2 linked regions of the Thiohalobacter thiocyanaticus genome follow. The protein of the gene in region 2 interacts with the protein of the main gene of each other region in a pairwise test. Links are inferred from orthologs where the notes say so. Each region holds a gene or a part of one and is shown on either strand. Other genes may lie near its edges.

Region 1 (10,722 bases), 1.7 Mb from region 2 along the record:
GCTGATCAAGGCCTCGGCCCTGCCCATGCCGGATGTGCTCATCACCTCGGTCGGCTCCGAGATCCACTACGGCCACCGCATGGTGCACGATCAGGCCTGGCTACGGCACATCGACTTCCGCTGGGAGCCGGACAAGCTCAGGGATGCGATGAAGCAGTTCAAGGGCATGAAACTGCAGCCTAAGACTGAACAGCACCCCTACAAGATCAGCTATTTCATCGACAGCAGGAAAGGCCCCAGCCGGCGCGAAGTGGTGCGCCATCTGCGCAAGCTGGATCTGCACGCCAATGTGCTCTTCTCGCGCAACATGTTCGTCGACCTGCTGCCCATACGTGCCTCCAAGGGCACTGCCCTGCGCCATGTCAGCGTGCGCTGGAACATCCCGCCGGAGAAGATCCTGATCGCCGGCAGCTGTGGCAACGACGCCGATGTGCTCAGCGGCAACACCCTGGGCGTGGTGGTGGGTAATCACAGTGACGAGATCGAACGGCTGCGCGGATGGCCGCGAGTTTACTTCGCCGAGGGAGAGCACGCCTGGGGTATCCTCGAAGGCATCAACTACTACGACTTTCTGGGCGTGATCCACATCCCCAACGATGAATACGAGGAGGCCTGATGCAAGCGCTCGAGGAGCACCTGCGGCATCACCGGGACAAGCTGTTCATGCTGCTGCGTCACTATGCCTCGCTGGAGCGCGCCTTCCTGCTGCAGTCGGACCTGTGGGACGAGTATCAGGTTTTCTGTGACCGGGCCGAGAACAGCGCCAGTTGCGACAACGCCATCGCCGAGCTGATCGGGGTTGCGCAGGAAGCGGTGGTGGAGCACCCCTGGGTGTATCTGTCAGTGCGCCCGAGCATTGCCCGCTGGAGCTATCTGCGCTTCCATCTTGAGGCCGGCGATTACGAAACGATCAGCGGCCAGGAGTTTCTGGCCTTCAAGGAACGTCAGGTGCGCGACGGCGCAGCCCTGTCGGACTTCGTGCTGGAGGTCGACCTCGGCCCCTTCAACCGCGAATTTCCCAAGCTCAAGGAATCGCGTTCCATCGGTCGCGGGGTGGAATTCCTCAACCGGCGCCTGTCCAGCCAGCTGTTCCAGGAACTGGGCCGCGGCGACAAGCGGCTGCTGGAATTCCTGCGCATGCATCAGTGCCACGGCGTTCAGTTGATGGTCAATGAACGCATCACCGATGTGGAGGAACTGCAGCAGGCCCTGCGCCGGGCCGAGGAGTACCTGTCCGGGCAGCCGCCCGAAGCCGGCTGGGACCAGGTCGGCCATCAGCTGCAGGCGCTGGGCCTGGAGATCGGCTGGGGCCGCACCGTGACCCGCATGCGCTACACCCTGCACCTGCTTTCCGACATCCTGGAGGCGCCGGAGCCGCAGAACCTGGAGCGTTTCCTGGGCCTGATCCCCATGATCTTCAGCCTGGTGATCCTGTCCCCGCACGGTTTCTTCGGTCAGGCCAACGTGCTGGGCAAGCCGGATACCGGCGGCCAGGTGGTCTACATCCTGGATCAGGTGCGGGCGCTGGAGCACGAGATGCGCCAGCGCCTGCAGGAACAGGGTCTGGACATCGAGCCGCAGATCCTGGTCATCAGCCGGCTGATCCCCGAGGCCCAGGGTACGACCTGCGACGAACGCAAGGAACATATTGTCGGCACTCAGAACGCCTATATCCTGCGTGTGCCCTTCCGCAATCCCCAGGGCGAGGTCATTGCCCACTGGATCTCGCGCTTCGAGGTCTGGCCCTATCTGGAGACCTTCGCCCAGGACGCCGAACGCGAACTGCTGGCCGAACTGGGTTCGCGTCCCGATCTGATCATCGGCAACTACTCCGACGGCAACCTGGTCGCCACCCTGCTCTCCCAACGCCTGCACGTGACTCAGTGCAACATCGCCCACGCGCTGGAGAAGGCCAAGTACCTGTACTCCGATCTGTACTGGCATGACAACGAATCCGAATATCACTTCGCCGCTCAGTTCACCGCCGATCTGATCGCCATGAACTCGGCCGACTTCATCATCACCTCCACCTACCAGGAGATCGCCGGCGACGGCAAGAGCGTGGGCCAATACGAGAGCTACGGCAACTTCACCATGCCCGATCTGTACCGGGTGGTGAACGGCATCAACGTGTTCGATCCCAAGTTCAATATCGTGTCGCCCGGGGCCGATGTCGACACCTACTTTCCCTATCACAAAAGTGAGCGGCGAAAGCATGATCTGCAGGCGTCGTTGGAAGAGTTGATCTGCGGCGGGCCTGGAGAAAACGCCCGCGGCGAGTTCAGCGATCCCGACAAGCCTCTGATCTTCAGCATGGCGCGGCTGGATCACATCAAGAACATTACCGGCCTGGTGCAGTGGTACGCCGAATGCGCGCCGCTGCGCGAGACCGCCAACCTGCTGGTGGTGGCCGGTCACGTCGATGCGGCCAGATCCAATGACCGCGAGGAGCAGGCCCAGATCGCGCGTATGCACCAGCTGATGGACGAATACGGGCTGGACGGCCAGGTGCGCTGGCTCGGGTCACACCTGAACAAGCCCATGGCCGGCGAGTTGTACCGGGTGATCGCCGACCGGCGTGGCGTATTCGTGCAGCCGGCGCTGTTCGAGGCCTTCGGTCTGACTGTGATCGAGGCCATGAGCTCGGGCCTGCCCACCTTCGCCACCCGCTACGGTGGTCCGCTGGAGATCATCATCGACGGCGAGTCCGGCTTTCATATCGATCCCAACCACGGCGACGCCGCCGCCGAGCGGTTGCTGCAGTTCTTCCGCCGTTGCGGGAAGGATGCCGGTTACTGGGAGGGCATCTCCGAGGGCGGAATCAACCGGGTGGAGGCCTGCTACACCTGGCGGTTGTATGCCGAGCGCATGATGACCCTGTCGCGCATCTACGGCTTCTGGAAGTTCGTCACCAATCTGGAGCGTGACGAGACCCGCCGCTATCTGGAGATGTTCTACGCCCTGCAGTACCGGCCGCTGGCGCAGCGGGTGCTGCAGGGGTGAGGACGATTACGTCATTGCGAGCGCAGCGTGGCAATCTCGTAAGGCAGTATTTTTGGGTTGGAGATTGCCACGGCGCTACGCGCCTCGCAATGACGAAAGTATCAGCAATATAGAGAGGCTCAGCGTCCCTCATCCCGTTCCATGGACTAGGCCAGCTGTTGCAGAATCTGCTCCGGCTCCTGGGTCTGCTGCAGGATGCCGCGCACCCGGTTGAAGGCCTCGGCCGCGGTCTCGGGATGGGCGGCATAGGTGGTCAGGCGTTCGTATTTCCAGCCGGCCGCCTTCAGCACCCGGGTCTTGAACTGCGTACCCTCGACCCCGTTGCCGCCGATGGCAATCAGCGCGGTCTCGATCTCCTGGTGCGGCAGGCGCTCCAGGGTGATGCGGGTGAAATCCTCCGCGTTCACCTCGGTAAACTGCATCTGTGTATCCTTCTCTGTCTGGTGGTCGGACACGAACCGGCCCGTGAAACTGTGTCGTCCGCTGTGGCCGGGGCCTTGAGCCGGATCACGGGCGCGGACAAATACCCATTTCCATTCAGGGATTTACAGAATGGTATCCAGCCTTGATACACTGGCGCGGACAACAGAGGACAGGGGAAGACATGAAGCTCACCATCATCAGTGGCAGCCACCGGGAAGAGGCCCAGAGCCTGAAGGTGGCCGGATATGTTGAACGCACACTTCAGGAAAAACAGCTGTGCGAGGAGACCGCCTTGATCAGCCTCTCGGGCAATCCGCTGCCCCTGTGGGACCAGGGCATCTGGGACAAGGATCCGGCCTGGGAGGCGCACCTCAATCCCATCCGCGCCGAACTGTCCGCGAGCGATGGTTTCGTGGTGGTCTCGCCCGAGTGGCATGGCCAGGTCCCGGCCGGGCTGAAGAATTTCTTTCTCATGTGCAGCCGCTTCGAGGTCGGGCACAAGCCGGCGCTGATCGTCACCGTGTCCAGTGCCGACGGCGGCGCCTATCCGGTGGCCGAACTGCGCATGAGCAGCTACAAGAACAACCGCATCTGCTACATTCCTGAGCAGGTGATCGTGCGCAATGTGGAGAGCGTGCTCAACGACAACCCGGACGACAACAACCCGGATGCCGATCAATACTTCCGCGAACGCTTCGAGTGGAGCCTGGGCATCCTGCGCGAATACGCGCTGGCGCTGCGTCAGGTGCGCGCCAGCGGCGCAACCGACACGGACAAATTCAAGAACGGGATGTGAACATGATGCAGTGGCTGCAGCGCCTGCCCTGGGCTGTCCTGATCATCGGCACTCTCACCCTCGGTCTGGCGCCCTTCGTGCCCGAGCCGCACCTGGTCGAGAAACTGCGAATGCTGTTTCAGGGGCAGTTGAGCCGGCCGATCGATATCTTCGATCTGGTGATGCACGGCGCCTTTCCGGCGCTGCTGCTGGGCAAGGCCGCGCTGGTGGTGCGTAGGCCGGAATAAGGGCCGTGTGCCCCGTTTCCGGCGATGGACACGGTCACCGGCGGCATCGCCGGGAACGCTGTGCTTATCCCGGCCTACGTGTGGGTGTCTACCGCATCTTCGCAGCGTAGTAGGTCGGATTAGCCCGCAGGGCGTAATCCGACTCGGGCCGCGCCCCCGTCGGGTTACGCTGCGCTTACCCGACCTACGTGTCGTGATTGTCCGTATCCGCGTAGTCACTGCCCAGGTCGATGCCCAGTTCCTCGGCCACCGCCTGCCAGTAGGGCTCGGCCTCGCAGCTGCAGCAGTCGCACCAGGGCGCGATGCCATCGTGCATGCTGAGGCTGCGGCGCTTTTCCTTCCGCTCTGTCGTTTCGTCGTTCATGACCCGAGTGTAGGTCGGATCAAACGAGGTGCAAGCGAGGTTGCGCGGGTCGAGTGAAACGCAAAAGCCCAGCCGCACCCTACAATTGTTCTGCCTCGAGCTGCTCGGACAGTTCCAGCCAGCGCGTCTCCACCGTCTCCAGTTCCCGGTCGATCTCGGCCTTGTCCTGCAGGACCTGTTGCAGTTCGGGTTTGGCGTTCTCCTGGTACAGCGTGCTGTCTGCCAGGCGGTGTTCCAGTTCCTGTTGCCGGTCGGTCAGTCGTTCCAGCCGGGTTTCCAGGGATTTGAGCTCCTTGCGCAGCGGGGCGAGCTGGCGCCGCTGCTCGGCCTGGTCGCGGCGCTGCTGCTTGCGATCCGCGGGCCTGGTGCTGCCCGCCTGCGCCGGTTTTTCCTCTGCAGTACCCGCCTCGCGCTGCAGCAGCCAGCGCCGGTAGTCTTCCAGATCGCCGTCGAAGCGGGATAGCCGGCCGCTGTCGATCAGCCACAACTCGTCGGCGATGCTGCGCAGCAGGTGACGGTCGTGCGAGACCACCACCAGGCCGCCGGTGTATTCCTGCAGCGCCAGTTCCAGTGCCAGGCGCATTTCCAGATCCAGGTGATTGGTGGGTTCATCCAGTAACAGAAGGTTGGGTCGCTGATAAACGATCAAGGCCAGTGCCAGGCGTGCCTTCTCCCCGCCGGAGAAGGGGGCGACCTCAGCCAGCGCCTGGTCGCCGTGAAAGCCGAAGCCGCCGAGGAAGTCGCGCAGCTCCTGCTCCCGCGCCCGGGGATCGAGTGCCTGCAGGTGCTGCAGCGGGGAACGGTCAGGCCGCAGCTGCTCCAGCTGGTGCTGAGCGAAATAACCGACCGCCAGGTCCCTGGCCGGCAGCGCCTCCCCGGCAAGCACCGGCAGTTCACCGACCAGGCACTTGATCAGGGTGGATTTGCCGGCACCGTTCGGGCCGAGCAGGCCGATGCGTGCCTCCGGGGTGAGCGACAGTTTCACCTGTTCCAGCAGTGGCCGGCGGTCATAGCCGATGCTGCAGTCCTTCAGCTGCAGCAGCGGGTTGGGCAGCTTGCGTGGCGCCGGAAAACGGAAACGGAAGGGCGAGTCCACATGCGCCGGGGCGATCAGCTGCATGCGCTCCAGCGTTTTCAGGCGGCTCTGGGCCTGGCGTGCCTTGCTGGCCTTGGCACGGAAGCGCGCGACGAAACGCTCGATGTGGGCGACCTCGCGCTGCTGGCGTTCAAAGGCGCTCTGCTGCTGCGCCAGTTGTTCGGCATGCTGGCGCTCGAAGCTGCTGTAGTTGCCGCTGTAGAGGGTGATCGAACCCCGTTCGAAGTGAGCCACGGTATCGACGATGGCATCGAGAAAGTCGCGGTCGTGCGAGATCAGCAGCAGGGTACCGGGATAGGCGCGCAGCCAGTCCTCCAGCCACATGACCGCATCCAGATCCAGGTGGTTGGTCGGCTCGTCCAGCAGCAGCAGATCGGAGGGGCTCATCAACGCGCGGGCCAGATTCAGGCGCATGCGCCAGCCGCCGGAAAACTCGGTGACCGGCCGATCATGACTGGCATCGGCAAAGCCGAGGCCGTGCAGCAGGCGGGCGGCGCGATGGCGGGCGCGGTAGCCGTCGATGGCCTCGAACTCGGCATGCAGGGCGGGCAGCCGGTCCGGAATAGGGTCGCGTTCGGCAGCGGCGATGGCCTGGTGAAGTTCCCACCAGCGGGCGTCGCCCTGCAGGACATGCTCGATGGCGCTGGCATCGGTGGACGGCATTTCCTGCGCCACACCGGCGATCACCCAGTCGGGCGGCAGTGTGAGTTCGCCGCCGTCGGGCGGCAGCACGCCCTGGATGAGATTGAACAGACTGGTCTTGCCGCAGCCATTGGCGCCGGTGATCCCGACCTTCTGGCCGGGATGAACGCGCAGCGAGACATCCTGCAGCAGCATCCGGTCGCCGCGCTGCAGGGCGAGATTCTTCAGTTCCAGCATGGAGGCGGCATTCTACTCCAATGCAACCGCACCGGCATCGAAGTACCCCGGGATGGCCGGGTGTCGCATTACTCCCCCTGCTTGCATAGACTGTCTGCCAGCACAGCCTACGAAGGATTGCCCCACCCATGCCCATCCGCACATTCGAGACCCACACCCCTGTCATCGATGGCTCCGCCTACGTCGATCCCACCGCGCTGGTCATCGGTCAGGTGGAGATCGGGGCGGACAGTTCGCTCTGGCCCAACGTGGTGGCCCGCGGCGATATTCATCACATTAAAATAGGGGCCAGCACCAATATTCAAGATGGCTCTGTTCTTCATGTCACCCACGACAGCGAGTTCGCGCCCGGCGGGCATCCACTGGAGATCGGTCACGCCGTCACAGTGGGCCACATGGTGGTGCTGCACGGCTGTACAATCGAAGATAACTGTCTGATTGGAATGGGTTCCATGATCATGGACGGGGCGCGTGTCCAGACCGGGGCCATGCTGGGGGCAGGCAGCCTGGTTCCACCCGGCAAGGTGCTGGACGGGGGCTGGCTGTGGGTAGGCCGACCGGCCAAAGCGGTGCGGGAGCTGACCGAACAGGAAACCCTGTTTCTGGAATACTCTGCGCGGCATTATGCCCGGCTCAAGGATCGCCACCTGGCGGGCAGCGACTGACTGGCGGGGACGGGAAAAAGGCCCTACAATCAAACCGGGAAGGCGATCAATGTGATGCCTGGCCAACATCAGGCCCGCGGGCGGCAGCATGGGCCCTGCCGCAGAGCCCCGACAGGAATCTTTCTCTACCAGGGATGTCGAAGAACAACACAGGCCCTGGTTTCAGGAGAAAGCCATGATGCTATTCATCGGTAATCTGCCCCAGTCGGCCACCACGGCGCGGCTCGCCGATGCTCTGCGCCTGGGGCATGAGGATGCTCACCGCCTGCGCATTATCCGCAAGCCCGGCCGTCACGGCGGAGTGCAGCGCTATGCTGTGCTGCAGGTGCGCACCCCGGCCGCGGCCAACCGGTTGCTGGGGCGCAGCAACAAGATCAAGCTCAACGGTCAGCCGCTGGAGTTGCGCGAGTTCTGCAAGCGCATTGCCAACAACGAACGCCGCGCGCTGAACTGGCGCAGCAAGACCTGGCCGCATGCCGAGCGTCGCTGCAACGAACGTCGCTGCACCGCAGGCGAACGACAGGCCGCCTGACAGCCCCCCGGCCGCGCCGGGGTGGACAGCCATCGGTGCCGCCGCAACCGCGGCGTGTGCATGCGCGTTGCCCCGTCCTTTACGCCATCCCGATTTGACTTCATGCAGATTCATGACTAAGGTGTGCACACCGTAGACAGGTGCTGGCAAGCTGTTCAGTGTTGCCAGTGAAACGGGAAGCCGGTGAGAAACCGGCACTGCCCCCGCAACGGTAATTGGGTCAAGGCGCTTCATCCAGGCCACTGTGCGCAAGCATGGGAAGGCGAAGCGTCGAGCCGTACGGCTCTACCCATAAGTCCGGAGACCGGCCTGCCTACTACGCTGCATCCGCATGACGGAGGCGGCGGCACTCGGCGCTACGGAGGGTATCGCCAGGGGCAGGCTACCCGCCAATCGCACTGGCGTTTCGCCTTTCTCCCGATTTGTCCTCCGCGGCGCGTGTATGCGTGTACTGGCGGAGGGCCAAATGTGTAATCCCGGACGACCCCGGCATGCCGGGCGGTCGATAATTCCACTACTATGCAGCGTCCATGATGCATCGGTCCTGGCCCGACTCGGTGCGTTCTGTCTCGGCCTGACGGTGCTGTCCGTCAGCGCGGACGAGCCGTTCGAACTGGACGATATCGTGGTCACTGCGGCCTCCCCGGATACACCTGTACTGGCCACGCCGCGCAGCGTTTCGGTCATCACGGCGCGCGACCTTGACAATGCCACCACCACCGATCTGGCCGAACTGCTGTCGCGCGAGGCCAATGTCAATCTGCGCAGCTTTTTCGGCGGCAACAAGTATTCCAATATCGACATCCGCGGCATGGGCGAGACCAGTGTCAGCAATGTCATTTTCCAGGTTGACGGCTTCCGTCTGAATGCGCCCGATCTGTCGGGTGCGGATCTGTCGAGCATTCCGCTGTCGCAGATCGAGCGTATCGAAATCCTGCGCGGCGCCAACGGGGTGCGCTATGGCGACGGTGCGGTCGGCGGTGTGGTCAATATCATCACCGGCCAGCCGCAGGCCGGAGTGCAGGGTCATGCTGAATATACCCGGGGTTCATTTGACAGTGACGCGACCACGGCGGATATCAGTGTGGGCGGACGCCATGCCCGCGCACGCCTGAGCCTGGCGCATGCCGACAGCGACGGCCACCGGGTCAACAGCGCCAGCCGCGAACGCGATGCCGCGCTGCGGCTGAATCTGTATCCACTGCCGGCGCTGGAGCTTGATCTGCGCGCGAGCTACCACGACGACCGGTTCGGTTTTCCCGGGCCGGTGAGCCAGACGGCGTTCCAGACACGGGAGGGCCGCGAAGGCTCCAACTCGCCGAACGACTTCAGCGAAACCACCGATCATCGCTATCAGGCACGGCTGGGCGCCGACCTGAACCGCTACGGGCGCCTCACCCTGCACGCCAATGTGCGCGACCGGGACAACCCCTATGTGCTGGGCTACACCCCGCTACTCAGCATCGAGGATCAGCAGGGCGAGATTTCCGAACGCTCACAGCATGTCGGCCTCGAGCATACCGTCGCCGTCACAGCGGCCGGGCTGCCGCTGGACATCGCCTGGGGCGCGACCGGCTTTTTCAGCGACTATGTCCGGCGCGAGAACGGCACCGATGTACCGGACCAGAGTAAGCGCACCGCCGGAGACATTGAGGAGGCGGCCGCCCACATCATTATCGACGCCGCGCCGGCCGATGCCTGGCTGCTCAGTGCCGGCTATCGCCTCGATCGCTTCCGGGTCGAGCGGCTGGATGAAAGGCTGGTACAGCTCTATACCGGCACCTTTCCCTTTTTCATTCCGGCGGGTGCGCAGTGGCAGAACACGCTGGATGAAACCACCACCTGGCACAATAACGCCGGCGAGATCGGCCTGAGCTGGCTGCCCACCGACAGCCTTGCCGCCTATCTCAACTATGCCCGCAGCTTCCGCAATCCCAACATCGACGAACTGGCCCTGTCCGCCCCCGAGCTCGCGCCCCAGTCCGGCTGGCAGGCGGAGGCCGGCCTGCGCTATCGCCGGCGCTGGCTGGAGGCGGCGGTGTCGGTGTTTCACATTGCCATCGACGACGAGATCTATTACGGCGAGGAGCCGTCCACCGGCGCGCGGGTCAATCGCAACTACCAGGACACCACGCTGCGCACCGGCGCCGAACTGGAACTGAAATTGCGCACGCTTCCCGATCTCTATCTCTGGGGCAATCTGTCCTATACCGATGCGCGTTTCGAGGACAGCGGCAACGCCATCCCGCATGTCCCGCAGCTGCAGGCCAATGTCGGGCTGGAATGGGTGCCGGTGCCGGAGGTCTCAGTGGTGCTGAGTTCCAGCTACACCGGCTCGCGTTTCGATGGCAACGACCTGAACAATGACCTGTATGCAAAGCTCGATGCCTACCAGGTCGCCGATCTGAAGCTGAGTTGGGAGCATCGGGCGGTTCGGCTGTTTGCCGGCGCGAACAACCTGTTCGACGAGGTCTACAGCACAGTCGGTTACAGCGAGAACTACTACCCCATGCCCGAGCGGAATTTCCATGCCGGGCTGGCAGTCACCCTCAACTGAACGACAAGCAAAAAGGAGAAGGAAATGAAAAAACTGCTTCCCGTTATGTTATCCGCCTGCCTGCCCGGTGTGGCGGTTGCGGGTCCCTTCGCGCCCGCCGCCGGTCAGAGCGGCAGCACCGCCATACATATGAACGATCCGATCTTTGCCGGCTGGGCCAGCGGGTGGCAGGACTACCTG
Region 2 (11,173 bases):
CGGCCGGGGATTCGGGATGGGCGATCAGTTCGGCCTCGGGATGCTCAGCCATCAGGCGCTTGAGCTCGCTGGCCTTGAATTCGTCATGCACCACGCAGAAGCCCTGCCAGTTGAGGATGTCGGCGCCGGTCTTCTGCTGCACGTAGCGGCCCAGATGACGGTCGGGCGCAAAGATGATCTTCTCGCCCCTGGCGTGCAGGTGGGCGACGATATCGACCGCGTTGGAGGAGGTCACCACCCAGTCGGCGCGGGCCTTCACCTCGGCGCTGGTGTTGGTATAGACCACCACGGTGCGGTCCGGGTGCTGGTCGCAGAAGGCGCTGAAGGCGTCGATGGGACAACTCAGGTCGAGCGAGCATTCCGCGCCCAGGTCGGGCATCAGCACCCGTTTCTCGGGATTGAGGATCTTGGCGGTCTCGCCCATGAAGCGCACACCGATCACCACCAGGGTGGTGGCGGCATGCTTGTTGCCGTAATCGGCCATGCCCAGCGAGTCGCCGACATAGCCGCCGGTGGCATCGGTCAGTATCTGCAACTGCTCATCGACATAGTAATGGGTGATGAGCACGGCGTTGTTGGCCTCGAGCAGGCCCCTGATACGATCGATAAGGGCGTCACGCTGCTCAGGAGTGAGATCCCGCGGGCGCGGTGCATGCAGGGCCTTGCCGCGGATCTCCTCGACCAGTTCTACCGGAATGTCGTTGGCACTGCCCATGGTGACTTGCTCCAACTCGCAGGAAGACGTCCGCAGCGCGGCATCGGGCATCCCCGATGCTACCTGCGCTCCCGCAATAGTAGCACCGGCTCCGAATGGTCAGAAGTTGGCCTCATGGGGTATGCCGTCGCTATCCCCTTGGGGGAGTTTCAGCAGGCAGGGACATTGCTGTCCCCGCGCCGGCGGTGGTGGCGTTGCGGGCCGGTTCAGCTTGCCAGTGCCAGTTCCGGTTCGCTCCGGTTGCGGACCGTCAGGCCGTGGAGGTCGGCAAAGCGCAGGATGTCATCGACCAGCCCCGGCTGCGAGTCGGCCAGTGCCTTGGCCACCCGCAGGCACTTGATGCCGTCGCGCATTACCGGTGCCAGGGCATCCGAATAGCGCAGCCGCCGGTCGCGGCCGAAACTGGCCAGGTTGCCGGCGAAGCGCTCGGCCCAGTTATGCGGCCGCAGGGGTGTGTTATTGTCGGTCTGTCCAATGATAAAGAGATACAGATCCTCTTGTGACATTAATTTAAGTTTCATCCTTAAAGTTATGAATTAACAATTTATTCTTTCGGATAAATGATAAGCATCCGTAATGAATAACTGACAAATATTATAATGTACTTATCTATTAACCGCAATAATCTTATTGGTGCATCAGGCAGTCTTATGGGCGCCATGACCAGGTCGGGAGGTTGTCAGTGGAAGCCTTTGCCTATGCCCGGGCACGGTTGAGTGCGCCGGAACTGCAGCGGTTCGTCCGCATCGAAACCCTGCCGCAATGGTGCGCGGGCATCGCCGAGGTGCTCGAGCACAGTGGCGAGCGTGGCGAGATCAGCTGCCTGTGGGGACGGTTCCGGGTGCATCGGGAGGTGATACGGGACGGCATCCGCTTCTCCCTGCCGGGGTGTCCCAATGCCCTGCAATGGACGCTGACGGTGGAGAACGCCGGCAGCGAAGGACGCATTACCGTGCATTGCAGCATCAACCGGGCCGAGCCGGACCCGGATTTCGCCGCATCCATCGAGGAATTCGTGCGCGACTGGCGGCAGGGCCTGGAGCAGGGCTGGGAGAGCGCCCGGCAGCGGGTTTCCCGAGTGCCGGGCGAGAGCGAGTGCATGCCCTGGTATGGTTGATGCGATTCAGCACCGCTGCTCAATCCTCCCCCATCAAGGGGGGAGGAAGGTGAGGCGTGTTCACCGGTCCTGTGTCCGGCCTGCCTGCGCCAGGGCCTGCAGGATCTCCCGGTCGGTGTCGTTCACGTACAGGGTGCGGTGCGGGAAGGGGATCTCGATGCCGCGGGCATCAAAGGCGTATTTCAGCCGGCGGCGGAACTCCCGGCCCACTGCCCACTGCTGGATGGGCCGGGTCTTGAGCCGGCCCTTGATGACCACTGCCGAGTCGGCAAAGTTGTCCAGTCCGAACACCTCGATGGGTTCGACAATGAGGGCGCCGAAGTGCTCGTCCGCGGCCAATTCCTCGCCGACCTCCCGGATGATCCCGATGACGGTATCCACGTCCTCCTTGTAGGCCACGCCGATGTCGAACACATAGCCGGACCACTCGCGGGTCATATTGGACAGTGTGGTGATGGTGCCGTTGGGAAAGACGTGCACGGTACCGGAGAGATCGCGCAGCACCAGGGTGCGGAAATTGATGGCCTCGACCAGGCCGCCGGTGCCGTTGATGATGGCCACGTCACCCAGCCGCACCTGATTCTCCAGGATGATGAAAAAGCCGGCGATGACGTCGCGCACCAGGTTCTGGGCGCCGAAGCCCACGGCCAGGCCGACGATGCCGGCACTGGCGAGAATAGGGGCGATGTCCACGCCGAGCTCGCGCAGGATGATCAGCAGGGCAACGACCCAGATCACGATGCGGATGCCCTGGCGCAGCAGCCGGATCAGGGTCTCGGCCCGCTTGCTTGCCTCGGTCAGGCTCTCATCGGCACCCTGGCCACGCCGGACCAGCCGCTGTTCCAGCCGGCGCAGGCCGAGTCGGGCCAGCAGCATCAGCCCCCACATCAGGACCAGGATGAGGAGGATTCGCAGACTGGTGAGGATCAGGACTTCCCAGTCGAATTCCTCCAGCAGCAGGTTGATCAGATCCATCAGTCACGCCTTTGTCTGTATCCGGGAATCCTGATCAAGAGTAGGGAATGACGTATGAGGGGACAACCCGGTGGGCGGGAAGCGGCCGCGGGTTTATGACGATTTCCGTCAAAAACAAGTCACCATGGCATGAAACCGTACTTGTTCCACGTGCGCGTGGATCCTGATCGCGGCTGCGGGGAGTGGATTCCGCTCGATTGATGTCTCAAACTTGAGTCTGAAGCGGATTGGCGCAGGAATTGCCTTCTTTTTTCGTAAAACACGGCCAGATCCATTCCATGGAAGACAGAGTCAAACTCAAGAGTATGCAGCGGCTGTGGGCGGACTCCCAGTTGAGCGGCCACAACGGCGCCTATCTGGATGCGCTCTATGACCGTTACCTGGAGGATCCGGCCCAGGTCGAGGAGCACTGGCGTACCTTCTTCGATACCCTGCCTGCCGTCGATGCCCGCCAGCGCGAGGCCTCGCACACCCCGGTGCGGGAACAGTTCCGTTCACTCGCACGCCGGCCTTCCAGCCGCGGCGCGCCGGCTGCCGCGGCTTCCCACGAGGAAAAACAGATCCGGGTGCTGCAGCTGATCAATGCCCATCGCTTCCGCGCCCATCAGATCGCTGACATCGACCCGCTGGGCCTGCGCGAACGGCCGCACATCCCCGAGCTCGAACCCGCCCATCACGGACTGACCGAGGCCGACCTGGACCGGATCTTCGATACCGGCTCTCTGGCCGGGGTGGAGCGGGCCAGCCTGCGCGAGATACTGGAGTTGCTCGAGTGTACCTATGCCGGTCATATCGGCGCCGAGTACATGCATATCACCGAGACCGGCGAGAAGCGCTGGCTGCAGCAGCGGCTGGAATCCTGCGCCGGGCCGCCGCGCTTCTCCGACGAGACCCGCCAGCGCATCCTCGACCGGCTGACTGCCGCCGAGGGGCTGGAGCGCTACCTGCACAATCGTTATGTGGGCCAGAAGCGCTTCTCGCTGGAGGGCGGCGACAGCCTGATCCCCATCCTGGACGAATTGATCCAGCGCGGCGGCGTCCACGGGGTGAAGGAACTCGTCATCGGCATGGCGCACCGCGGCCGGCTCAACGTGCTGGTCAACATCATGGGCAAGACCCCGGCCGAACTGTTCCAGGAATTCGAGGGCAGGGCCGGGCACGAGGGCAGTGGGTCGGGCGACGTGAAGTACCACCTCGGCTTTTCCTCGGACATCCAGACCCGGGGCGGGCCGGTGCATATCAACCTGGCCTTCAATCCCTCGCATCTGGAGATCGTCGATCCGGTGGTCGAGGGCTCGGTGCGGGCACGCCAGGACCGGCGTCGGGATACGGAGGGCACCAGCGTGGTGCCGGTACTGATCCACGGCGACGCCGCCTTTGCCGGGCAGGGCGTGGTGATGGAAACCTTCAACATGTCGCAGTCGCGCGGCTATTCCACCAAGGGCACGGTGCACCTGGTGGTCAACAACCAGATCGGCTTCACCACCTCATACCAGCGCGATGCCCGCTCGACCCAGTACTGCACCGACATTGCCAAAATGGTCAATGCGCCCATCCTTCACGTCAACGGCGACGATCCCGAGGCAGTGCTGTTCGTGACCCGGATCGCGCTGGACTATCGCATGACCTACCACAAGGATGTGGTCATCGACCTGGTCTGCTACCGCCGCCACGGCCACAGCGAGGCCGACGAACCCACCGCCACCCAGCCCCTGATGTACCAGTCGATCAAGCACAAGCCCTCGGCACGCAGCCTGTATGCCCAGACCCTGATCGACGCAGGCCTGATCGAGCCGGATGCTCCCGAACAGATGCTGCAGGCGTATCGGGACGCGCTCGATGCCGGGCGCAGTGTGGTGAAGGAGCTCATTCCCGCCGAGCAGTCGCCGTATCCGCATGCGGTCGACTGGAAGCCCTACATCGGTCAGTCCTGTACCACAGAAGTGAACACGGCCATCGACGCTGCCCGCCTGAAGCAGCTCTGGCAGGGTCTGTCGCGTCTGCCCGAGGGATTCGAGATCCATTCCAACGTGGGCAAGATCATGGAGAACCGGCGCAAGATGACCGCCGGCGCCCTGTCCATCGACTGGGGCTATGCCGAGACCATGGCCTACGCCTCGCTGCTGACCGAGGGTTATCCGGTGCGTCTGTCGGGGCAGGACAGCGGACGCGGCACCTTCTTCCATCGGCATGCCGTGATCAGCAACCAGGTCGACGGCACGCCCTATGTGCCGTTGCGCAATATCAGCGCGGACCAGGCCAATTTCCTGGTCATCAACTCGCTGCTCTCGGAGGAGGCCGTGCTGGCGTTTGAATACGGCTATGCCACCACTGATCCCGGCACCCTGGTGATCTGGGAGGCCCAGTTCGGCGATTTCGCCAACAACGCGCAGGTGGTGATCGATCAGTTCATCAGTGCCGGCGAGCAGAAATGGAACCGGCTGTGCGGGCTGGTGATGCTCCTGCCGCACGGCTACGAAGGGCAGGGCCCGGAGCATTCCTCGGCCCGCCTGGAGCGCTACCTGCAACTGTGCGCGGAGCAGAACATCCAGGTCTGCGTGCCGACCACGCCGGCGCAGATCTTTCACCTTCTGCGCCAGCAGATGCTCAACACCTGCCGCAAGCCGCTGGTGGTCATGACGCCGAAGAGCCTGCTGCGTCACCGCCTTGCGGTCAGCCGGCTGGAGGATATGACCGAGGGCGGATTCCACGCCGTCATTCCGGAGGTCGACGAGCTCGACCCCGCAGCGGTCAACCGGGTGATCCTGTGCAGCGGCAAGGTTTACTACGACCTGCTGGAGAAGCGCCGCGAGGTGGAACTGAACGATGTCGCCATCATCCGCCTGGAGCGGCTCTATCCCTTCCCGGAAGGCATTCTGCGCCGGACCCTGGAGCAGTATCCCAACGTGGAAACCTACATCTGGTGCCAGGAGGAGCCCAAGAACCAGGGCGCCTGGTATTCCACCCAGCATCATCTGTATGCCTCCCTGCCCTGTGACGCGCCGCTGGAATATGCCGGCCGGCCTTTTTCCGCTGCCCCTGCGGTCGGCTACAACTGGCTGCATGTGCAGCAGCAGCACCGGCTGGTGGCCGAGGCGCTGGGGCTGGAGAGTACAGGTACAGGCCAGTGAACAGTCAATAACAGGAACACGCCCATGTCAGTCGAAATCAAGGTTCCCAGCTTCCCCGAATCGGTCGCCGACGGCACTGTGCTGCGCTGGAACAAGCGGCCCGGCGAAGCGGTCGCGCGTGACGAGACCCTGGTGGAGATCGAGACCGACAAGGTTGTCTTCGAGGTTCCCGCGCCGGCCGCCGGCGTGCTCGAGGGTATCGAGCAGGGCGAGGGTGAAGTGGTGACCTCCGGCCAGGTCATCGGCCGCCTGCGCGAGGGTGGAACGGCGGAGGCCACCGCCGCCGCTTCACCAGCAGCCGGCGGAACGGAGGCGGACAGCGAGAACCGCGGCGCGAATCCGCCGGTCTCACCCTCGGCGCGACGGCTGCTGGAACAACACGGCATTGAAGCCTCGCAGGTGACCGGCACGGGTAAGGACGGACGCATCCTCAAGGAGGATGTGGAACAGCACCTCGAACACGGCAGTGAGGTGACGACGGCCGATCAGGCCCGGCAGGAGGCTGCGCAGACCCGTCCGCAGAAGGCCCCCGCACCGCCGCCGCCGGAACCGGCGGCAGCCGCCGCTGCCGGGGCCGGAGGACGCGAGGAGAAGCGCGTGCCCATGACCCGCCTGCGCGCACGGGTGGCGGAGCGCCTGCTTGAGGCGCAGCACAATGCCGCCATCCTGACGACGTTCAACGAGGTCGACATGCAGCCGGTCATGCAGCTGCGCCAGCGCTATCGCGAGGCCTTCGAGACGCGTCACGGCGTGAAACTCGGGTTCATGTCCTTTTTCGTCAAAGCGGCCGTGGAGGCGCTGCGTCGGTTCCCGGAGGTCAATGCCTCCATCGACGGCAATGATGTTGTCTACCACGGTTATTTCGACATCGGCATCGCGGTCAGTTCGCCACGCGGCCTGGTGGTGCCAATCCTGCGCGATGCCGACGCGCTCGGCCTGGCCGAGATCGAAGGCCGCATCCTGGACTTTGCCCAACGGGCGCAGCAAGGGCGGCTGGAACTGGATGAGATCACGGGCGGCACCTTCACCATCACCAACGGCGGCGTGTTCGGCTCCATGCTGTCCACCCCCATCATCAATCCGCCCCAGAGCGGCATTCTCGGCATGCACAGGATCCAGGAGCGGCCGATGGCCGAGAACGGCGAAGTGGTCATCCGCCCGATGATGTACCTGGCACTGAGCTACGATCATCGCCTGATCGACGGCCGCGAGGCGGTGCAGTTTCTGGTCACCATCAAGGATATGATCGAGGATCCGGCACGCCTGCTGCTGGATGTCTGACGGGATACCTGACGGCATGTCAGGGGGGAAGAGCGCATGACGGACAAATACGATGTGGTGGTGATCGGTGCCGGACCGGCCGGCTATGTGGCCGCGATCCGCTGTGCCCAGCTGGGGCTTGCCACGGCCTGCGTGGATGAGTGGGTCACCCCGCAGGGCAGGCCGGCCCTGGGCGGAACCTGTCTGAATGTCGGCTGCATTCCCTCCAAGGCCCTGTTGGAATCCTCCGAACTCTATGTCCGGGCGCAGCAGGAACTGTCCACGCACGGGGTACTGTGTCAGGGCGTGAAGCTCGATCTGGCGGCCATGATGGCACGCAAGGACAAGGTGGTGCAGGAACTGACCCAGGGCATCGAGCAGTTGTTCAAGTCCAATGCCGTCACCTGGCTGGCGGGCCGGGGCCGGCTGGTGTCGGGCACACAGGTCGAGGTTACCCCGGCCGGCGGTAAACCACAGACGCTGGAGGCCGGCCATGTCATTCTTGCGCCCGGCTCCGCACCGGTGGAAATCGACCACATCCCGCTGACCGATGACCTGATCGTCGACTCCGCCGGGGCGCTGGCCTTCGACAGCGTGCCCAGGCGACTGGGCGTGATCGGTGCCGGCGTGATCGGGCTGGAACTGGGCAGCGTCTGGCAGCGCCTGGGCAGCGAAGTGATCCTGCTCGAGGCCCAGGAACAGTTTCTGTCCATGACCGATGCGCAGCTCGGCAGGGAGGCGCTGCGCCAGTTCCGCAAGCAGGGACTGGATATCCGCCTGGGGGCGCGTGTCACCGAGTGCGAGATCAAACGCAGCAAGGTGCATATCGAATACGAGGACGCGAAGGGCAGGGAGCAGGAACAGGTCGATCGGCTGATCGTGGCGGTCGGGCGGCGTCCCAATACCCAGGGCCTGGCCAGTGATGAGAGCCAACTGCTGCTGGACGAGTGGGGGTTCATCCATGTCAATGAGCAATGCCGCACCAACCTGCCCACGGTCTATGCCATCGGTGATGCCGTGCGCGGCCCGATGCTGGCACACAAGGGCTCGGAAGAAGGTGTGATGGTGGCCGAACTGATCGCCGGGCATCATGCTTCCCTGAACTACGATGCCATCCCCTCGGTCATCTATACCCAGCCCGAGATCGCCTGGGCGGGCAAGACCGAACAGGCCCTGAAGACAGAGGGGGTTGAGTACCGCAGCGGTGTCTTTCCCTTCGCCGCCAGCGGCCGTGCCCGCGCCGCCGGTCAGACCGATGGCTTCATCAAGTTGCTGGCCGATGCCGATACCGACCGCCTGCTGGGGGCGCACATGATCGGACCGCATGCCTCGGAGTTGATCGCCCAGGCCGTGCTGGCCCTGGAGATGCAGGCCAGCGCGGAAGACGTCATGCTCACTGTGTTTGCCCATCCGACCCTGTCGGAGTCCTTCCACGAGGCCGCCCTGGCCGTGCATGACCGCGCCATTCATGTCGCCCGGCCGCGGCGAGGGAAATAACAGCGTGTAGGATGGGTGGAGGCGCTTGCGCCGCAACCCATCTGCAGGTGGGAAACGATGGGTTGCGCTGCGCTCCACCCATCCTACTCGCTGGTATCACAGCAGCAGGATAGTCATCCCCCCCGCCAGCCCGACCGCCAGCATCGGCGGCAGCACATACTTCGCCAGTACGGCACCGCCGATCACCGCAGCCAGGATGCCCTTGAACAGGGTGTTGACGATTGCAGCCAGCGTCATGGCGCCTACCGCCGCCTGTGAATTGGCCTCTATGCCGGGCATGCGGGCAATGGTCAGGGTGATGGCGTCCACATCGGCCACTCCGCTGATACCGGCGGCGATGTACAACCCGCGCTGACCCAGCCAGGCATGCAGGGCCTCGGTGGCCAGCATGACCAGTGCCAGCAGCAGGGCGAACTTCAATGCCGGAAGGAGTTGGAAGGGATTGCTCAGCGGGGCCTCGATCGGATTGTCCCGCTTCCTCGCCGCCAGCCGCCACAGCCAGAACACGCCGACCAGGGCCACGGCCAGCATGGCCAGCAGCGGCGCCAGCATGGGAACGGCCAGGGATGGATTGAGAATGACGATCTCCAGCAGCATCCGTGGAAACATGGTCGCCGAAGCAATCAGGATGCCTGCCGCCAGCATGGACGGCGGCAGGCCCTTTCCCTGCAGACGGGAGAAATGCAGCGTTGTTGCAGTGGAGGAGGTTACCCCGCCCAGAAATCCTGTCAGCAATGTCCCCTTGCCGGCGCCGAATATGCGCATGGCGATATAGCCGAAAAAGGAAATGCCGGCGATAAGTACCACCAGCCACCACAGTTCATAGGGGTTGAGCGCGGACCAGGGTCCGTATCCTCGGTTGGGCAGAACCGGCAGCAGGACCACTGAGATCAGCAGCAGCTTGAGGGTGGCCAGCAGTTCGGGTTCCTCGATCCTGCGGATCCAGGCATGCAGCAGGGGTTTGAGGCTGAGCAGAAAGGCCGTTATCACGGCTGCGCTGGCCGCGGCCGCCTGCTGCCCGCGCATGGCCAGGGCGCCGATGACGAAGGTGAGCAGGGCGGCGACCAGGGTGGTAATCCCGTAGTCTCTGTCGGCCCTGACCTGGCGGCTGTGGCTGATGATGAGCAAGCCGGTGAAGGCCACGAAGGCAAAGCCGAGCAGCACTTCACCCAGTTCATTCGCCAGCAACGTCCACAGCGCCCCCAGCAATCCGATCAGACCGAAGGTGCGAATGCCGGCCAGGCGCGTGCCTTCCTCGGCGGTGCGCCGCTCCCAGCCGCGCTCGGCGCCGATCAGCAGGCCCAGGGCAAGTGCCAGCAGGAGGTTCAACAGGGTATGGATTTCCGCCATCGTTCAGCACCCGCGTCCATCGATGGGGTATTGTCGCATCAGCCGCCGCAGGATTCACTTCCCTGAACCCCGCAGGGCAGGATAAAACTTTACCTCGTCACGGCGCTGTGGCATAAAGCACGCCCATGAAAGCATCCAAATCGAGCAAGAAACACAAGAAGGGCAGGGGCGCCAGGACGAACAAGCCTGCGCTTGCCAGCCAGGCCGATCGTCACATCCTCTATCAGGACTCGGTGCAGGACACCGAGTTCGAGTTCGAATTCATCAACGGTACCTTCGAGCGTCTGCGTGGACGTCAGCCCCATCTGCTGCGCGAGGATTTCTGCGGCACGGCACAGATGTGCTGCGAGTGGGTCAGGCGCGACCCGCACAACCGGGCGGTCGGGGTGGACCTCGATACCGAAGTGCTGGACTGGGCGCGCGAGCATAACCTGTCGCAGCTCGAAGCCGAGCAGCGGGAACGGGTGCAGCTGGTTGAGGCCGACGTGCTGGAAATCCGAACCGAGCAGGCACCGGACCTGATCATCGCCATGAACTTCAGCTACCAGGGCTTCAAGACCCGGGAGGCACTGCGCGGTTATTTCGAGCGGGTGCGCGAGGCCCTGACAGATGACGGCGTGCTGATCATGGACGCCTTCGGCGGCTATGAGGCCTTCCAGGAACTGGAGGAAGAGACCGAGCACGACGACTTCACCTACATCTGGGATCAGGACTTCTATGATCCCATCACCGGGGCGATGACCTGTCACATTCATTTCAGCTTCCCTGACGGTTCCCGCATGGACAAGGCCTTCACCTATCACTGGCGTCTGTGGACCCTGCCCGAGTTGCAGGAACTGCTGAAGGAGGCCGGCTTCAAACGCGTGACCGTGTACTGGGAAGGCACGGATGAAGAGACCAACGAGGGCGACGGCAACTTCCAGCCCGCCACCCAGGGCGAGGCCGACCCCGGCTGGATCGCCTTCCTGTCAGCGGAAAAATAACCCTCCGTTCAGCTACCTGTGGTGTCGTCCGGCCGTCGCCAGGGCACATACAAAGCATTTATACAGACAGAAAAAATTTGATGGCACAAAAGCGGGGGATTTCCCCGTGCTTCCGCCTGCAGCCGCACCTATCCATGTTATGATT

What was found.
Region 1: the proteins of CFK21_RS09175 (region 2) and CFK21_RS01270 interact in binary tests that used the Escherichia coli proteins (3 or more experiments, as listed by UniProt). The link is inferred for Thiohalobacter thiocyanaticus from one-to-one orthologs.

Annotation. Positions count from the first base shown.
Region 1 is NZ_AP018052.1:269,793-280,514, forward strand. The notes cover bases 4,341-7,334. They hold CFK21_RS01270 (ATP-binding cassette domain-containing protein), read right to left. Parts: upstream 6,789-7,334; coding sequence 4,893-6,788; downstream 4,341-4,892. Other genes in these bases: CFK21_RS01260 (RND transporter), read left to right, coding at 4,341-4,449; CFK21_RS15445 (hypothetical protein), read right to left, coding at 4,634-4,813; CFK21_RS01275 (gamma carbonic anhydrase family protein), read left to right, coding at 6,917-7,334. In the rest of the region: CFK21_RS01240 (HAD-IIB family hydrolase), read left to right, coding at 1-616; CFK21_RS01245 (sucrose synthase), read left to right, coding at 616-3,003; CFK21_RS01250 (hypothetical protein), read right to left, coding at 3,150-3,425; CFK21_RS01255 (NADPH-dependent FMN reductase), read left to right, coding at 3,608-4,222; more of CFK21_RS01260, read left to right, coding at 4,225-4,340; more of CFK21_RS01275, read left to right, coding at 7,335-7,453; CFK21_RS01280 (RNA recognition motif domain-containing protein), read left to right, coding at 7,629-7,985; CFK21_RS01285 (TonB-dependent receptor), read left to right, coding at 8,566-10,542; CFK21_RS01290 (VPLPA-CTERM sorting domain-containing protein), read left to right, coding at 10,567-10,722. UniProt on the Escherichia coli protein: Genetic data indicate it may be involved in ribosome assembly or function.
Region 2 is NZ_AP018052.1:1,982,220-1,993,392, reverse strand. Bases 2,694-6,138 are described here. They hold CFK21_RS09175 (2-oxoglutarate dehydrogenase E1 component), read left to right. Parts: upstream 2,694-3,085; coding sequence 3,086-5,938; downstream 5,939-6,138. Other genes in these bases: odhB (2-oxoglutarate dehydrogenase complex dihydrolipoyllysine-residue succinyltransferase), read left to right, coding at 5,963-6,138; CFK21_RS09180 (mechanosensitive ion channel family protein), read right to left, coding at 2,694-2,807. Also shown: quinolinate synthase NadA, read right to left, coding at 1-766; CFK21_RS09190 (DUF3579 domain-containing protein), read right to left, coding at 922-1,221; CFK21_RS09185 (hypothetical protein), read left to right, coding at 1,398-1,832; more of CFK21_RS09180, read right to left, coding at 1,893-2,693; more of odhB, read left to right, coding at 6,139-7,219; lpdA (dihydrolipoyl dehydrogenase), read left to right, coding at 7,256-8,695; CFK21_RS09160 (MgtC/SapB family protein), read right to left, coding at 8,792-10,045; CFK21_RS09155 (class I SAM-dependent methyltransferase), read left to right, coding at 10,171-11,028. UniProt on the Escherichia coli protein: E1 component of the 2-oxoglutarate dehydrogenase (OGDH) complex which catalyzes the decarboxylation of 2-oxoglutarate, the first step in the conversion of 2-oxoglutarate to succinyl-CoA and CO(2).